Linked DNA regions of Ruficoccus amylovorans. The protein of the gene in region 1 interacts with the protein of each later gene in a pairwise test. Links are inferred from orthologs where the notes say so. Each region holds a gene or a part of one and is shown on either strand. Other genes may lie near its edges.

What was found.
Region 2: the proteins of def (region 1) and H5P28_RS05440 interact in binary tests that used the Escherichia coli proteins (3 or more experiments, as listed by UniProt). The link is inferred for Ruficoccus amylovorans from one-to-one orthologs.

Annotation. Positions count from the first base shown.
Region 1 is NZ_JACHVB010000012.1:264,846-273,825, forward strand. The notes cover bases 2,653-5,559. They hold def (peptide deformylase), read right to left. Parts: upstream 4,441-5,559; coding sequence 3,865-4,440; downstream 2,653-3,864. Other genes in these bases: H5P28_RS02180 (ATP-binding protein), read left to right, coding at 2,653-3,727; gatB (Asp-tRNA(Asn)/Glu-tRNA(Gln) amidotransferase subunit GatB), read right to left, coding at 4,588-5,559. Outside these bases: H5P28_RS02170 (SUMF1/EgtB/PvdO family nonheme iron enzyme), read right to left, coding at 1-61; H5P28_RS02175 (FmdB family zinc ribbon protein), read right to left, coding at 156-458; more of H5P28_RS02180, read left to right, coding at 674-2,652; more of gatB, read right to left, coding at 5,560-6,057; Asp-tRNA(Asn)/Glu-tRNA(Gln) amidotransferase subunit GatA, read right to left, coding at 6,184-7,644; Asp-tRNA(Asn)/Glu-tRNA(Gln) amidotransferase subunit GatC, read right to left, coding at 7,931-8,224; H5P28_RS02205 (ArsB/NhaD family transporter), read right to left, coding at 8,326-8,980. UniProt on the Escherichia coli protein: Removes the formyl group from the N-terminal Met of newly synthesized proteins. Requires at least a dipeptide for an efficient rate of reaction. N-terminal L-methionine is a prerequisite for activity but the enzyme has broad specificity at other positions.
Region 2 is NZ_JACHVB010000014.1:227,039-236,036, forward strand. What follows is about bases 2,358-5,282. They hold H5P28_RS05440 (aspartate-semialdehyde dehydrogenase), read left to right. Parts: upstream 2,358-3,275; coding sequence 3,276-4,289; downstream 4,290-5,282. Other genes in these bases: H5P28_RS05430 (hypothetical protein), read right to left, coding at 2,358-2,600; H5P28_RS05435 (L,D-transpeptidase), read right to left, coding at 2,741-3,277; H5P28_RS05445 ([protein-PII] uridylyltransferase family protein), read left to right, coding at 4,709-5,282. In the rest of the region: H5P28_RS05425 (ATP-dependent DNA helicase), read right to left, coding at 1-2,002; more of H5P28_RS05430, read right to left, coding at 2,097-2,357; more of H5P28_RS05445, read left to right, coding at 5,283-7,417; H5P28_RS05450 (carboxy terminal-processing peptidase), read left to right, coding at 7,497-8,998.

The DNA.
Region 1 (8,980 bases):
CATAAGCCCGTCCCGGAGGCGGTTTTACGGGAAAAGAGGAATCGGCGGATTGGTCGGGCATGGAGGGATGCGTCGGGCTCTGTAAGCGGGCGGCAAGGCCAGACCGGAAGGGCGGGCATTGCGACCGGCGATAATCCGCGGCCCCGGCCAAAAGGTCAAGGCTTGAGGGTGTCGGGAGCGGCGGAGTCCTTACCCGCGACCTTGTGGTAGGTCCCAGTGAGTTTGTCCCGTTCGTAGCGCGTGAAGCCAGCCTTCTCCACGTTTTCGTTACTCAGCTTGTTCTGGGTCGAGCCGGGCGTGTACTTAGAGCCGAGATTGGGCGGAAGGTAAACGCGGCGAACCGGTTGGCCGGTGCGGGGGTGCTGGGTGAGCGGCGCGGCACTCATGGGCTGCTCGATCTCGAAGCGCTCACCGCTGCTGCCGTCGCCGGTTATGACTTCATAGACATAGATTGGCATGTCGGGAAAGATACTCGTTTCAGGGGAAATGGAAACATCGCATTTTTAAATGGGTATATTACCTTAACTTATTTAATACAACAAGATCCGTATGTACTGATGGAAAGTTACCCTATTACCCGCGCGGAGAGACATTGGTGAAAGTGTAACCTTGTCAGTGTGAGTCGCTTGCCCTTAATAACCGGGCGATGGGTGAGCCGACTAACGCCGCAAAAATGGCGAAAACCCCCTCTTTTGCGCAATGGCAGGTTTCGGGTGGACCGGTGCTCAATATGACTGTGCTGGTGTGGAAACTGATCGCAGTCGCAGCGTTTTACCTTGTGCTGGCTGAGATCGGAAGCCAGATGGCGCTGCGGGCGCTCGATGGGTATGTCAACCTGCTTTGGCCGGCGTCGGGCCTCGCTGTGGCCATTCTGATGAGGGGTGGCCTGAAGTATATTCTGAGCGTCTTCGCCGGTTACGTGCTATGGTCCTTATGGCTTCGCGAGCAGCCGGCTGCCTATGCCATATCCCTGGGAGCGGTCTATGCGGTGACTTCCGCTTTCGGGGCCTTGGTCCTGCGTCGGGCGCTGCGAGATGACTATTCGTTGGAGAACATTCGCGGGGTATTTCTCTTCATCCTTGGAGGACCGTTGCTGGTCGGCCTGCTTAGTGCCTCCCTCAGCGCGGCGGTGATTTGCGCGCTGGTGGACACCGTGCCGTGGAGGGATTACAGCCGCCTGTGGAGTCCCTGGTTTTTGGGGGAAGGACTGGGCATCCTGGTGGTGACGCCGTTTCTGCTCGTATGGACTTCCCGTACAAAGATCAACTGGAGTAACCGGCAGTTTGCCGAGGTCGGAGTCTGGATCGGTGTGCTCTCGTTCTTCGGCATTGTGATTTTTGGAAACTGGGCACCGACGGATACCCTGCGTTACCCGCTCGAACTGGTGCTTTTCCCCATCATGGCCTGGGGGGCGATCCGCTTCGGGCAGCGGGGGGCCACCACCGGCATCGTTCTGCTCTCGATCATGGCGATGTGGGAACTGCTCCAGGTCTTTGGCCCGGAAAAGAAGTACATCAGCCAAAGCCCCGAGTTTCTATGGGTCTTTGTGGGGGTCATCAGTTGCACGAGCTATTTCCTGGCCGCGGTGCTGACTGAGCTGCGCCGCCGGGAGGAAGTCAGTCGCCTGAATGAAATCCGCCTGCGCGGGTTCATCGACGCGCTGCCCGACATTGCCTTTGTGGTGACGGCGAAGGGGCGTTATCTGGAAATTTTCTCGCGTGAAAACAGCCCGCTCGGGCGCAGGGCGGAGGGGCTCAAGGGGCGTACTTTCAGCGAATCCTGGCCCCAGGTGCAAGCGCGTGAGTTTCAGGCGGCGGTGGACCTTTGCCTGGAAAAACGCGACCAGATTTCGCTGGAGTACTCGCTTGAGGTTGCCGGTTCGCCCTATTGGTTTGAGGGGCGTATTGCCCCCATCACGGGTGATCAAGGCGAGGAGGATCAGGTTATCTGGGTGGCTTACGACATCACCGAGCGAAAACGGACCGAAGCCGCTCTCGTGCAGAGAGACCAACTCCTGCAAGGGGTGTCTCGGGCGAGTTCGCTGCTGCTGGGAGTCCGCGATATGAGCGAAGCTGTTGAGCGGGCCTTGCGCGCCATCGGTGAGCATGCCCAGGTCGATCGCGTGACGATCTTCGAAAACCGCTTCGACATGGACGGCAACCAGATACGTCCCGAAAGGTGCTACGGCTGGGCTCGCCCGGGCTTTGAGCTCGACCCGGAGCGGATCAATGCCGACTGCTGGCAGGGGGAACGCCGGGACTGGTATGACCGGATGGCCGCGCATGGTGTGGTCCAGGGCGTGGTGCGGGAAATGTCGCCCAACTTGCGCCGCTGCTATGAAGACCTGGGGGTGGTCACCATTCTGATGACGCCGATCCATGTCGAAAGCTACTTCTGGGGGGTGATGGTGATCGCCGATTGCGGTCGGGAGCGCCATTGGGAGGAAGGCGAAACGGCGGCTATTCAGTTGGCGGCGGCTGGCATTGGGGCGTTTTTCGTCAACCGCCAGGTCGAGGAACAGCTTCGCCATGCCAAGGAAAATGCTGACCGTGCCAATATGGCCAAGGGCGAGTTCCTCGCGATGATGAGCCACGAGATCCGTACCCCGATGAACGCGATCCTGGGCTTTGCCGACCTGCTGGCACAGACAGCGCTGGACCCTGCGCAGATGGAGTCGCTGTCCGTGATCGACCGCAGCGGCAAGGCCCTGCTGGAGCTGATTAACAACATCCTCGACTACTCGAAGATCGAGTCCCGCGGGATCGAACTCGAATACATTCCTTTCAACCTGGAAACAACCATCGTCGAGTCGCTGGAACTGGTGCTGGTCAAAGCCCGCGAGAAAGGCATCAAGGTCAACTACACGCTGAGTGGGGCCGAGTCCTACGACTACGTGGGCGATCCGCACCGGCTCAAGCAAATCATTCTCAACCTGGTCAATAACGCGGTCAAGTTTACCCAGAAAGGACAAGTCGAGGTAAACGTGCGCGTGCACTCTACGCCTGCCAGCGACCGCGAGCGGGTCTATGTCGAGGTGGCGGATTCGGGCATCGGCATCGCTCCGTCAAAGCTGGACCGGCTTTTCCAGCCTTTTTCGCAGGTGGATTCATCCACGACACGCAAATATGGCGGAACCGGGCTTGGGCTGGTCATTTGCAAGCGACTGGTCGAGAAAATGGGCGGGGACATCCAAGTCACGAGCGAGGTGGGAAAGGGGTCGGTCTTTTCCTTTGATTTTGAGCTCACCCGCTCAGGGGACCCGGTATTGTCGCGCCCAAACATCGGCAAGACCGTTTTGACGGAAGATTTCGCTCATGACCATCCCTTGTCGGTTCTTGTCGTTGAGGACGATCCAATCAACCGCAAGCTCGTTCAGGAAATCCTCGCGCGGCTCGGCTACACGCCGGATATGGCGGAGGACGAGTCCGAGGCCTCACGGCTGCTGCGCAAAAACAGCTACGACATCGTGCTGATGGACATCCAGCTTCCCGGTCGGAGCGGGCTGGAGATCACGCGGCGTCTGCGCTCGGGCGAGTACGGAAAAGCCCGGCAGGATATTTACGTGTTGGCGGTGACCGCGTTCGCGCTGGCCGAGGATCGCCGCAAGTGCCTTGATGCCGGCTGCAACGACTACATGGCCAAGCCGCTATCCATCGTCCAGCTCAAGGACACGCTTCTATACGTGTACAAACTGGGCAGCACCCGCAGACTGCATCCGGATTTGTAGTGGGTTTCGGATACAAATGGCGGAATGGCTAAATGGTTAAAATGGCTAATTGTTGTTTTCCCCGTTCCGCATCCAACAATTAACAATTGGCCATTTAACCATTTAAAAGTTGTGGCTACAGTGTTTCTTAAGCCTCTCTAATTCTGAGACTTGAGAAAATCTCGGGTGTCGCGGCGCAGGCGGCGGATTTTCGACTCCAGCGGACGCAGAACACGAGGGTTCATTCGGTCGATGAAGAGCACGCCCTGAGTGTGGTCGTATTCGTGCTGAATGATCCGGGCGAAAAGCCCGTCGCAAACGATCTCGTGCGGGTTTCCGTCGAGGTCCTGAAAACGCATGCGCAGGCGGGTGGGGCGCTCGACCTTGCCGCGAATGCCGGGGAAGGACAGGCAGCCCTCCTCGTAAGGTGCTTCCTCGCCGGAGAGGGTCAGCTCGGCGTTGATCACAGCCAGGGGCATGATGAGGTCCAGCGGCGGGTGCTTGCCGTCGTAGAGGTAGTCGGGATCGTCTTGATCCTCATAGACGGGGACCTCCATGACAAACATCTGAATGGCTTTGCCGATCTGCTGGGCAGCCAGGCCGATGCCTTCGGCTTCGCGCATGGTTTCAACCATGTCGTCGGCGAGCTTGCGCAACTCGTCGTTGAACTCCGTCACCGGCGCGCCCTTTTCCTTCAGGACCGGCTCTCCGTACTGGGTGATGCGTAACAGCATTAGACCGACAAGTTAAACGACCTCCCGCGCCGATGGGAACCCGAAAATGCCCTCTGGCGGCCCTGGTGTAGCGTTAGCCAAGTTCTTGCTATGTTTTTTGAGGGCTATGCACCCCCAACTTATGACAGGAACTAAGCGAAGACCACACTAGCCGAGAACCTTGGCGAGCATTTCCTGAATTTTGCGCGGGTCGGCCTTGCCCTGAGTTGCCTTCATGATGGGGCCGATGAGGGAGTTGATGGCCTTGGTGTTGCCCTCCTTGAACTGGGAAATGGCCTTCTCGTGCTTGGGGTCGGCGGCGACTTCGCGCACGATGGACTCCAGTTCGCCGTCGTCGTTGTGGGCCTGGAGGCCCTTTTCTTCGACGAGAGTGCTGGGCATCTTGCCGGTGGCGTACATCTCGGTAAAAATCGTCTGCGCGATCTGCTTGGTAATGACACCGTCCTCGACAAGCAAGGTCAGCTCGGCGATGTGGGCCGGGGCCAGCTTGCACTCGGAGAGGGGTAGACGGCCTTCTTCCTCGCCGCCGGAGAGTTCGCGCAACAGGTCGTTGGCGATGAGATTGGCCACGGCCTTCGGGGCGACCTTGCCGCCAGTGTCTTCAAGGGCTTCCTCGAAAAAGTCGGCCAGCTCCTTGTCCGGGCACAGCACAGACGTGAGTGTGTAGGGCAGGTCGAGCGTTTCCATGAAGCGCCGCTGCCGGTCGAAGGGCAGCTCGGGCAGCTCCTTGGCGAGGACCTTCAATTGTTCCTTGCCGATGGAGACGGGCATCAGGTCGGGCTCGGGGAAATAGCGGTAGTCGTGGGACTCCTCCTTGTCGCGCATCTTGGTCGTGACCTGCGTGCTCGGGTCCCAGCGGCGCGTCTGCTGGTGGATGGCCTCGCCGGAGGTGACGGCGTGGATCTGGCGTTTGATCTCGTAGGCGACAGCGTTGCGCACGCCCGAGATGGTGTTCATATTTTTCAGCTCGACCTTGACGCCCAGCTCCTTCTGGCCCTTGGGGCGCACGGAAATGTTGGCGTCGCAGCGCATCTGGCCCTTTTCCATGTCGCAGTCGGAGAGACCGGCGGCGAGGATGTTATTGCGCAGCGCGGTGAGGAAGGCGAAGACCTCGTCGGCATTGTGCATGTCTGGCTCGGTCACGATCTCGCACAGCGGGGCTCCGGCGCGGTTGTAGTCCACGAGGCTGTCGTTGGCGAAGTGGGTGAGCTTGCCCACGTCTTCCTCCAGATGGATGCGCGTGAGCTGCACCATGCGGTGCTCACCCATGACATTGCGCGAAGCCCCGAGCATTTCGATCTCGACCTCGCCGCCCTCGCAGATGGGCTGGTCGTACTGGGAGAGCTGGTAGTTCTTCGGGCTGTCCGGATAGAAGTAGTTTTTGCGGTCCCACTTGCAGCGCTCGGCGATCTTGCACTTGCACAGCAGGCCCAGCAGGACGGTCTTGCGGACGGCCTCCTTGTTCATGACCGGGAGCACGCCGGGCAGGGCGAGCACGACGGGGTCGGTCAGGGTGTTCGGCTCGGCCCCGTAGTGGTACGGCGCGCGCGTGAACATTTTTGATTTCGTCTTGAGCTGGACGTGGACTTCCAGCCCGATGTCTGCGGTGAATTCCATGATGCTAAATGGTTAAATGGCTAAAGGGCTGAATGGTTGTGAGTGCTAAATGGCTGATTGTTGACGATGGCGCTTGTTTTTTCGGTAACTAATCGAGCAGCCCTTTAGCATTTAACCATTTCTATTCTACAGTTCCGCGACGGCGTCCTTCCACTCGTGGGCCTGTTCGTAGCGGTGGGCGACCGCGAGCAGTTCGTCTTCGGCGAAGGGCTTGCCGATCAATTGCAGGCCGATGGGCAGCTTGCCGGAGGTGAAACCGCAGGGGACGGAGATGCCCGGCAGGCCGGCGAGGTTGACGTTGATGGTGTAGATGTCGTTCAGGTACATGGCGAGCGGGTCTGCCTTTTCGCCGCGCTTGAAGGACGGGGTCGGGGTGGTCGGGGTGAGGATGGTGTCCACCGACTCGAAGACCTGCATGAACTCCTCGCGGATGAGGGTGCGGATCTTCTGGGCGCGCAGGTAGTAGGCGTCGTAGTAGCCGCTGGAGAGCACGTAGGTGCCCAGGATAATGCGGCGCTTGACCTCGGGGCCGAAGCCCTCGGCGCGGCTCTTGAAGTACAGGTCAACGGCGTCCTTGGCGTTCTTCGAGCGGTGGGTGTAGCGGATGCCGTCGTAGCGGGCGAGGTTGGACGAGGCCTCGGCGGTGGCCAGGATGTAGTAGGTCGGGATGGCGTACTCGGTCATCGGGAGCGAGACCTCCTTCACCGTGTGGCCGTCTTTTTCGTAAAAGGCGATGGCGTCCTCGACGGCGGCCTTGATCTCGGGGTCCAGCCCCTCGGCGAAGCACTCCTTGGGCACGCCGATGGTCCACGGGCCTTCCTTCTCGGTGAGGGCGGCGCGGTAGTCGGGGAGCTTGGTTTTATAGGAAGTGGAGTCGCGACGGTCGTGCCCGGCGATGGCCTGAAGCAGGAGCGCGGCGTCCTCGACCGTGCGGGCGAACGGCCCGATCTGGTCCAGCGAGGAGGCGAAGGCGGCCAGCCCGTAGCGCGAGACGAGTCCGTAGGTGGGCTTGAGGCCGACCACGCCGCAGAAGGCCGCCGGTTGGCGGATGGAGCCGCCGGTGTCCGAGCCGATGGACAGCGGGGCCTCCAGCGCGGCCACGCAGGCGGCGCTGCCCCCGGAGCTGCCGCCGGGCACGCAGTCGAGGTTCCACGGGTTGGAACTGGTGTGAAAGGCGGAGTTTTCCGTGGACGAGCCCATCGCGAATTCGTCCATGTTGAGCCGCCCCCACAGGACCGCGCCCTGGGCTTTTAAAAGCTCGGTCACGTGCGCGTCGTAGGGCGAGACGAAGTTCTCCAGCATGCGCGAGGAGCAGGTCAGGGGCTGGTCTTTGACCGCGAGGATGTCTTTGAGCGCGACGGGCACGCCGTCGAGTGGTCCGGCGGCGCCACCGGCGGCGCGGCGTTCGTCGCTGGCCTTGGCCTGAGCGAGTGTCCACTCGGCATCGCGCGAGTTGAAGGCCTTGACGCGGGCTTCCACCGCCTCGGCGCGGTCGATGAAGGCCTGGGCCACCTCGACGGCGGAGACGGCCTTGCTGGCGAGCGCCTGCGAAAGCTGGGCGGCGGTCTGATGGATGATGTCCGACATGGGAAATAGAGGAATTTAATATTTCACCGCAAAGACGCAGAGACGCAAAGGGCAACTGCGCTGGGTGGGAATGTGAAAACGTCAGTCTTCTGAAGAGTGGCTTACTGGGTTTAAAATCAAAATGGCTGAAGCGTTCATTTCTGCTTTTCGAAGTCTCGTTGCTCTGCGGGGTAGGAGCCTAGATGGTTTGACGACTGAGTGAGCGAGTCTTGTTTGGTGCACTGGGGTAGGAGCCTTTCTGGCTCCGTAGGGGCGAAGCCCCTCAATGCCACCGGGTGTAACCCGGTCAGGCGTCTTCGACGACTTTGGGGACGACGATCTGGTTGTCGCGTTGGGCGGGGGCGTTGCGGAGGGCCTGCTCGACGGGGAGGGGTTGGCCCGGCTCGTCGTCGTCGAGGACGTTTTCGAGGGAAAAGGCGTGGGCCATCGGCTCGACGCCGGAGACGTCCACCTGGTTGAGCTTGTCCACATAGGCGAGAATGTCCTCCAACTGCGAGGTGAAGGTGCGCTTTTCCTCGTCGGTGAGGTCGATCCGCGCCAGGCGCGCTACGTATTCGATGTCTATCTTTTCAGACGGCATCCAGTGGTTCTAACATCCCCCGGGCAGAGGTCACGGAGATTTTTCAGCCGTTTTTGCTCAGAAAAAAACACCTTCCGGGCACTGCCACGGTCGCTGTTGGCTCAAAAACCGGCCATGAACAAGATCCAGACCGCGGCCAGAGCCATGCTGACGAGAGTGACGGGGATGCCCGCCTTGGCGAATTCGCCGAAGCTGATCTTGATCCCGCAGGCCGCCGCTTGCTCCACAACGATGATCCCGGCCAGGCTGCCGAAGATGATCATGTTGCTGGAGAAGCCGGTCCCCAGGGCGAGGGCGGCCCCGAGAGCGTTGGCGGTCTCGCCGGGATGCAGGTAGGGGACCAGCAGCATGACGGTCGGGTTGTTGCCGACGATGTTGCTGAGCGTCCCGCCGACGATGAAGAGGGAAAAGGGGTGGTTCAGGTCGATCCCCGCCTCGCGCAGCCGGGCGAGGATTTCCTGCGGCAGTCCGGTGTTGGCAAAGGCGGCGTTGACCACGAACAGACCCATGATCAGGAGCAGCAGATTGCCGTCCACGTTTTTGAGCATGTCTTTGGAGGAGGTGCGGCGGCTGATCAGCAGCACGCCCGCTGCGGCCAACGCGATCAACTCACGCGGCCAGGGGCTGAAAATAAACGCCACGATGACGCCGCTCGCCACGATGGCCCCCTTAATTGTTTCGCCCATGTCGAACTTCGGGGCCTCTTCGGCGGGAGCGGTGGGGATGTCCGTTTCGGCGGTTTTGGGGATGCTCCAG
Region 2 (8,998 bases), on another replicon or contig:
TGGGCAGGGCCTCGATGAAGTGCCGCCCGTACTCTTTTTGCAGGATGCGCGAGTCGAGGATGACGATGCGGCCCCTGTCGTCCTGCTTGCGGATGAGCCGTCCGATGCCCTGCCGGAACTGGATGACGGCCTCGGGCAGGGTCATCTCGGCGAAGGGGTTGCCGCCGCGCTTACGGATCCACTCGGCGCGTGCCTCGGCCACCGGGTGGGTGGGGATCTCGAACGGCAGGCGCGTGATGACGACTTGCGAGAGCGCCGGGCCGGGCACATCGAAGCCCGTCCAGAAGCTCTCCGTGCCCAGGAGCACGGCGTTGCCCGCCTCGACGAAACGGTTCTTCAACTCGGAGCGCGAGAGACCCATGCCTTGCCACAGGAGCGGGCGGCCCGCTTTTTCGAGCACGGGGGCCAGTTGCGTGGCCACGCGGTTGAGGTCGGCGTAGCTGGTAAAGAGGCCCAGTGTGCCGCCCTCGGTTCGCAGGGAGCAAAAGCCGATCATCTCAGCCAGGTAGGAAATATCGAGCCGGTTGCTCGTGCGGTCCGGTCCGGGAGCGTCCTCGGCGATGGCGATTTCGACGTGGTTCTCGTAGTCGAAGGGCGAGGCCTCGATGCCGGTTTCCTCCCCCTCGGCCCCGGTGCGGCGGAGAAACGGGGCCATCGTGCGCCCGCTGGTCAGGGTAGCGCTGGCCAGGGTGATGGAAGTGTCTTTTTCAAAAAGCGTTTCGCGCAAAAACTCGGCCACATCGACGGGGGCCGTGCGCAGGGTGACGATCTGGCGTCGGCGTCCGGTCTTCTCCAGCCAGTAAACCTCGCCCTCGTCCTGAAGTGTGAGGCAGTGGGTGATGCCCTTGAGGTAGGCGTCGAGACGCTGGGCGTGGTCGGTCAATTCCTGTTGCGTGCCTTCGTCGGTGATGTCCTGACGGAGGCGCTTGAGCATCCCGGTGACGGTGCCCAGCGGGCGGTGCAGGAGCGGATCGGTCCAGTCTGGTTTGAGCAGGCGCAGCACGTCGCGCTTGTCGAGGTATTGGCGGCGGATGGCGTTGAAAAACGATTCGCTCGCGCTGATGGCTCGGACCACGCTTTCCTGGTCGGCACGCTGGGCCAGACGCGAGAGCAGGCCCTTTTTCGTCTTCGGGTTGTAGAGGATTTTCAGGGCCCGCTCGATGGCGTAGGAGCTGATGTTGAGCCCGCAGTGGTTGGTGGCGATTTCGGGCACGGTGTGCGCCTCGTCGAGCACGAGGAAGTCGTCCGGAAAGAGCACACCGCGCGCGCCTCCGGCCGGGGAAAGACCGGCGCTGATGAGGCTGAAAAGCAGGCTGTGGTTGACGATGACGACCTGCGCCTGCGCCCGCTCGGCCAGCGCCCGGCGGTAGAAGCAGGTTTCCGGTGAGCAGTTTTTGGAGTTGCAGGAGGAGCCGTCGGCGTTGACCCACTCCCAGACTTCGGGGGAGGGGGCCGGGGCGAGTTCCTCGCGCAGCCCGGTTTTGGTCTGGGTGGACCATTCGCAGATGCGTTCCAGTTCCTCGGCCTCGATCTTGTTAAAGAGGTCGCCACGGGTCTGAATGGCCCGCGCCAGGCGGTGTCCGCACAGGTAGTTACCGCGTCCGACCATGAGCGCGACCCGGAAGCCCCGGAACGGCTCCAGCTCCGGCACCTGATCGAAGAGGCGGCGCACGAGCGGGATGTCGTGGTTTTTCAACTGCTGCTGGAGCGCGATGGTGTGCGAGGAGACGAGCAGCGGGCGTTTTTCGGAGACGGCCTGGAGGATGCCGGGCACGAGGTAGGCGAGGCTTTTGCCGACGCCCGTCCCGGCCTCGAAAACCAGCGGCGTGTCGGTGGCCATCGCGCGGGCGACGGCCTGGGCCATGGCCTCCTGCTGCGGACGATGCTCCAGCCCGAGCCGCCGGGCGAGCCAGCCTGTGGGCGCGAACACCCGGTCCGCCAGCTCCACGGCCGGCGGAGTCGAGGGCAACGGGCTTCCCCCGCCTTCACGAAATCCGATCATCGCCCCGCAGCATCACCGCTGGTTCCTGCTTTGGCAAGGAAGGACGGATCAAGGTGCGTGGTCGCACAGGACAATGAAGGGGGTGGTACTGAGTTTAGGGGCGCGGGTAAATCTGTTCGCCCGCGTCAAGACCGTCCTGGATTTCCTGTTTGGACTTGATGAACTTGACGTTCGGGCCGGCCTTTTCCCAATCGAAGGTCTTGCCGACCACGTAGTAGGTGACGGGCAGTTTCGGGACGTTTTTGATCGTGGCGGTGGCCTTGGCGGCGGTGATGACCTGCGCGGCCATGCTGTCGCTCTGGCTCAGGCTGGCTATGGCCCACATCTCCTGCCCGACGACCCAGACCTCGTCGATTTTCAGGCTCCAGGCCGGGGAGGGGACCTGCAAGGTCAACCCGATGACTTGCTCAGCCATGATTTCGACATTGCCGCTTTCCAGGCCTCTGCTCGGCATCTGGTTTTCCATTTTCGCGATTCCCTCGGCCATCGGGGCGGTGTACTCCTTTTCGGCCTCCTGGGCGGTTTTACTGTCGCAGGCGGACAGCAGGCAGAGCAGGGGAAGGGCGGACAAAAGGGGCAGCAGGCGTGTCATTTTCATCCCGCGAGACTAAGACCCGCTTCCGGCGCTCGGCAAGCGCATATAGACGACGAAGCTGGTTAAGAGTTTGAGAGTTTGAAGGTTTGAGAGTTAGGGGGAGATTGATGGTTTAGACTGATTGTCCAGTGTGGGCATGCGCCTTACTCGATGAGGACGAGGGTGCCGGAGGGGACGGCGTTGTAGAAGTCGATCATCTCGGCGTTGCGCAGGAGGACGCAGCCGTGGCTGCGGGCGTTGGCGAAGTCGGCCTCCAGATTGGTGCCGTGGATGTAGATGTAGCGGTCGTGGCTGTCGCAGCCGGGTCCGGCGTTGTGGCCCGGTTCGAGTCCGCGCAGCCACAGAATGCGCGTGGTGACGAAGTTGCGTTTTTCCTCGGGGCCGTACTCCCAGTAGCGCTTGCCGGTGGGGATGCGGCCGATGAAGACCATGCCCTCGGGGGCGCCGTCGCCGATTTTCTCGTCAATAAAGTGCAGCCCGGTCGGCGTGCCGAGCGAGTTTTCCACACACGAGGGCGGGTTGATCCCGAAGGCGGTGTCGTAGGTGCGCACGAGAGCGCCATTGAGGAAGTGCCTCAGTTTCTTCTCGCCAAGACTGACATGAATCGCATGCTGTGTCGGTTCAATTGACAGCCGGGCACACCTGGCTAAGATACTAGAATAACCGTTAAAAACCACCATGAGCTATCGAGTCGGCATTGTCGGCGCCACCGGCGCCGTTGGTCAAGAACTGATCGAACTGCTCCATCGTCGGAATTTCCCGATGGAGTCCCTGACGCTGCTTGCGTCCAAGCGTTCGACCGGGAAGACCATCACCTGGGAAGACAAGTCCTGGGTCGTCGAGGAAGCCGTGGCCTCCGCCTTTGACGGGCTGGATGTCGCGATTTTCAGCGCCGGAGCCTCGACCTCGAAGGAACTCGGCCCCGAAGCGGCCAAGCGTGGCTGCGTGGTGGTGGATAACAGCTCGGCCTTCCGCATGGACGCGGATGTGCCGCTCGTCGTGCCCGAAGTCAACGCCCATGCCATGCGCGAGCACAAGGGCATCATCGCCAACCCGAACTGCTCGACCGCCGTCGCGTTGATGGGCCTGTACCCGCTGCATGAGGCTTTCGGGCTGAAGCGCTTTACCGCCGCGACCTATCAGGCCGTTTCCGGCGCGGGCGCGTCCGCCATGCAGGAGTTGGTTGACCAGCTTCACGCCTGGGCCAAGGACGAGCCGTTGAAGGTCGAGAAGTTCCCGCACCAGATCGCCTTCAACGTGCTCCCGCACGTCGATGTCTTCTACGAGGACGGCTACACCAAGGAGGAGCACAAGATGCTCAACGAGTGCCGCAAAATCCTCGGCCTGGAAAGTCTGCGCGCCTCCACGACCTGCGTGCGCGTGCCGGTCCTGCGGGCCCACAGCATCGCGATCAACGCCGAGTTCGAGCGCCCCGTGGACCTGGCCAAGGCCCGCGAAGCCATCGCCGGTTTCGCCGGTGCCGAGCTGTGTGACGACCCTGCCCACAACCGTTACCCGATGCCCCTGGACTACTCGGGCAAGGAAAAATGCGGGGTGGGACGCCTGCGTATCGACTCCGCGCTCGACAATGGCCTGGCCCTCTGGGTCGTCGGCGACCAGCTCTGGAAGGGGGCGGCGCTCAACGCCGTCCAGATCGCCGAGGAACTGCACCGTCAGTCCGCGTTGGCCTGAGCCGGTCCGCGTTGGTGGGCGGGCTGAGCAGTTGGCCTGTTTCGTTTTTTTATCGCCAAAGGCGGCCTCTTGCGGGGCCGCCTTTTTTGATGAAAAAATAGAAGGGAATTGCCCGCGAAGACACGCGAAGTCCACCTTTCTATCACACCGTTTCTAAACCGAAATGAGACCGTTTTTGATAAAGAAAGAGATTTAACAGGAAGGCCGGAAAGAACGGTAAGCAAGACCTCCGGCTTTTCTTCCCTTGCTTCCCGGCCTTCCTGTTAATCCTTTTTACGGTATCAGAATGGGTGAGATGAGATATAAACTTCGCGCCTCTTCGCGTGTCTTCGCGGGCAATCCTCTTTCCCTTCTTTTTGCGGGCGGCGATGTCAGGCTTATCTTGTCGAAGCCGTCCGGAACTGGTAGCTACATAAAAAATGTCGGAATCGTGGCTGCAACGGCTTCGGGCGTGGTCCCCGCACTTTGCCCGGCGTCTGGAGCGTTTCCCGCCGGAGCGCGAATGGCTGGACCGTGAACTGGCGCAGGGGCGCGACTGGGACACGGCTGACCTGGAAAAACTCTGGGCGGAACTGGCCCCGCAGGAGCCGCAGGTGTGTTCCGAGGCCGCGCTGGGCACCTTGCAACAGTTGCGCCAGCGGGTTTCCCTGCGGGTCGCCGCCCGCGAGATCGCCGGGCTGGCCCCGGTCGATACCTCGCTGCGGGAAATGACCCTGCTGGCCGAGTTTTGCCTGCGCAGGCTCTGCGGCTGGCTCTGGGCCGAGTTGACGGCCCGGCACGGCACGCCTTTTAACGAGGAGACCGGGCAGCCCGCCCGCTGGTGCGTGATGGCGCTGGGGAAGTTCGGCGGGGGCGAGTTGAACTTTTGCTCCGACCTCGACCTGGTTTACGTCGTGGACGGGCACGGCCCCTGCGAAGGCGGGCCGGGCCGCTGGGACAGTCGGCAATTCTTTGACCGGTTTTTTCGCGACCTGTCGGCCCGCCTGAGCCAGAATGCGCCCGAGGGGCAGCTCTACCGGATCGACCTGCGGCTGCGCCCCGAGGGCGAGACCGGACCGCTGGTGCGGACCTTTGCCGCGCTCACCGGCTACTATTGGAGCGCGGGGCAGCTCTGGGAGCGCATGGCCTGGATCAAGGCTCGCCCCGTGGCCGGGGACCGGGCGCTGGCCGGGGAGATTCTCGAAGAGCTGAACCCCTTCCGCTATCCGCGCAGCCTGACCGGCAACCTCGTCTCCGAAGTCGCCGGGCTCAAGGCCCGCACCGAGCGTGAAGTGGTCGGCGAGGCCCGTCTGGCCGCCGACATCAAGTCCGGTCCCGGCGGTATCCGTGAAATCGAGTACCCGGTGCAGGCCCTGCAACTGCTCGAAGGCGGCCGCAACCCTTTTCTCCAAAGCGGTTCGACGCTGGAGGCTCTCGGCCAGCTCGCCCGTTACGGGCTGCTGCCGCCCGCCGAGGCCGGGGAGCTGACCGAGGCCTACCGTTTTCTGAGAATGGTGGAGAACCGCCTGCAAATGCGGGCGGATGCGCCCGCCCACCTCCTGCCCGAGAACTCCGGCCAGCGCGAAGCCTTGGCTCTTAGCCTTGGGTTCGCAGACTGGGTACATTTTCTGGACGAGCTGGACCGGCGGCGGGAACGCGTGCATGCGCTGTTCGCGGACCGCTTTGTCACCCCGCTGGACGAGCACCGGCTGGAGGCGTGGAGCGCTTTTTTGGCGGGGCAAGAGCCCGAACCCTTTGTCCGTAGCTGCCTTCAGCAGTGGTTCCCCCGGGCGGAGGACATCCCGGCCCGGCTGCGGCACTTTGTCCTCGGAGACGCGCAGTTTCTGATCACCCGGGACCAGGTGCGGGCCTTTCTCGATCTCTCACAGCACTGGGACGACCTGCTTCCGCGCCTGGCCCGGCCCTTGCGGACGCTGGAGCGGGTGGGGGACTTCGCGGAGCAGTACGGCTCGCGACGCCAGTTTTTCCAGGCCGGCGGCAATCCCGGTCTCTTGCGCACGCTCTGCCTGCTGTTCGATCGCAGCAACTTCATCTTTACGCTTTTTTGCCGCCACCCGGAGATGGTGGACGAACTCATGGCCGAGGCGCCCCGGCGGCGGAAAAACCGGGACGAGTTGCGCCGCGAAGTCGGCCTGCTGCCGCGCGGGGAGGATTTTCCGCGTTTGCTGTGGCTCTACGTCAAGGCTGAGCAGGTCCGGCTCGCGATGGGAGAGCTGCTCTATGACCTTCCTCTGGAAAAAACGACCCGCAGCCTGGCCGCGCTGGCCGATGTCGCGGTGGAGGCTGCGCTGGCTGAGGCGGACCCCGAGGGCGAGTTGGCTGTGATCGCGGCGGGAAAGTTTGGCGGCGGGGCCTTGACCCCCGGCTCGGACCTTGACCTCATGGTCTGGGGGAGCCGTAAAAACCTCACCCGGCAGGGAGAAAAAGCCCGCGCGCTGACCCGCCTGCTGGGCTACCGGACTCCGCTGGGGCCGGTTTTCGAGGTGGATCAGCGTTTGCGGCCCCACGGGCAGGACGGCCCGCTGGTGGTGACGCCGGAAGCTTTTCGGGAATATCACGCCGGGGCCGGGGCTCAAGCCTGGGAGCGGCAGCTTTTATGCCGTTGCCGCCCGGTGGCGGGAAACCCGGACCTGCTGGCCGATTTCGAGCGCCAGCGGGACGAACTTCTCTACGCCGGGGCGCCGCCGCAGGCGGCAGATTTCCTGGACATGCGCGCCCGTATCGAAGCCACCGCCGCCCCGGAGGCGGCATCCGCCTACAAGACCGGCCCCGGCGGGCTGGTGGACGTTGATTTCGCGGCCCAGTGGCTCCAGATGACGTGCGGACGGGCCGAAACCGCCCTCCGCCGCACCGATACGCGCAAAATTCTGCGAACCGCGGCCCGAATCGGTTGTCTGGATAAGGCGGTGGCCGAAGACCTGCTCGAAGACCACGGCTTTTTGCGCATGATTGAACTGAACCTGCGACGCGTCGATTTTACCGGTGTCTCCCGCCTGCCGGAGGGAGAGGTTGAGCGGCGTTCGCTCGCGCACTGGATGGGCTACGGGGACTTCGCGGGGCTCCGGGCCGACCTGTCGCGCCGCATGGCCCGGGTGCGGGGGCATTTTAGCCGCCTTTTCGAAATGTAAATAGCGTTCGACAAATTCCGATACCCGAATATGCTCTTAAAACTCCGCGCGAGTAATCTCCAACCTCTCTGACTCAACCATGAAATTTGCCAGATCCATCAGCCTCGCCCTGTTCGTGTTCCTCGCGGGGGGGGCGCTCGCCCAGGCCGAGAAGCTCAACAGCGCGCCCTTCGAGACCACCGGCACCATGCGGGAGGAAACCCGCTACCTGATCCAGTGCCTCGAAACCCAGCACTACCTGAACCAGCCGCTGAGCAAGCTCGACAGCGAGGGCTTCATCAAGTCCTACATCCAGGACCTCGATCCGCAGCACCTCTTTTTCCTCCAGAGCGAGATCAACGACTACGAAGCCCGCTTCGGCCCGAGCCTGTACCTCTTTCTGGAGCGCGGACGGCTCTATCCGGCCTTCGTGATCTTCGAGGACTACCGCGACCGCGTCATCGCCCGCGCCGCCTGGGTGCAGGAGCGCCTCCAGCAGGACTTTAACTTCACCAGCGAGAGCACCTACGCCCCCGACCGCTCGAAGACCGAGTGGCCCGCCACCGAGGCCGAGGCCAACGCCCTGTGGGAGAAGCGGATCGAGTATCAGGTGCTGGACCAGATCCTGAGCGAGATCGACAACGACGAGGTCGCCGTGGACGAGGCGGTGAAGGAAAAAGTCGATGCCACCGCCGCCGCCGAGGTTGTCGTGGCAGCCGAGGAAGTTGTCGTGCCCGAGATCACCCCGGAAATGCTGACCGAGGCCCGCGACGTCATCCGCAAGCAGTACGAGCGCATGGAAAAATCCGTCACCGAACTGGAGGCCAGTGACGTGCAGGAGATTTTCCTCACCGCGCTGACCCACATGTACGACCCGCATTCGACCTATTTTTCGGCTAACTCGCTGGAGGAATTTTCCATCGCCATGCGTAACTCGCTGGTCGGCATCGGTGCCGTCCTGCAGGACAACGAAGGCTACTGCACGATCAAGGAGCTACTCCCCGGTGGCCCCGCCGAGCGCAGCCGCGAGCTTGACCCCGAGGACCGCATCCTGGCCGTGGCCCAGGGCAAGGACGGGGAATTCGTCGATGTGGTCGGCATGAAGCTGACCAAGATCGTCAAGCTGATCCGGGGCAAGGAGGGCACGCTGGTGCGCCTGCTGGTGCGTCCGGCCAAGGGCGACCCCTCGGACCGCAAGACCGTCAACCTCGTGCGTGACGAGATCAAGCTGACCGCCAACCTCGCCAGCGCCGAAGTCTTTGACGTGCCTGCGGGCAACACCACGGTTCCCATCGGGGTGATCGAGCTGCCCGCCTTCTACGGCTCGGGCGACCCGTCCTCCGATGAGCCGAGCACAACCGGCGACGTGGAGGAACTCATCGGCAAGCTCAAGGACATGGGCGTGAAGGGCCTCGTGCTCGACCTGCGCCGCAACGGCGGCGGTCTCCTGACCGAGGCCATCGGCCTGACCGGACTCTTTATCCCCGACGGCCCCGTCGTGCAGGTGCGCGACATCATGGGTCAGGTGCAGGGCCGCGTGGACGACAACGGAATGGTGGCCTGGGACGGGCCGCTCATCGTGCTGGTTTCGCGCTTCAGCGC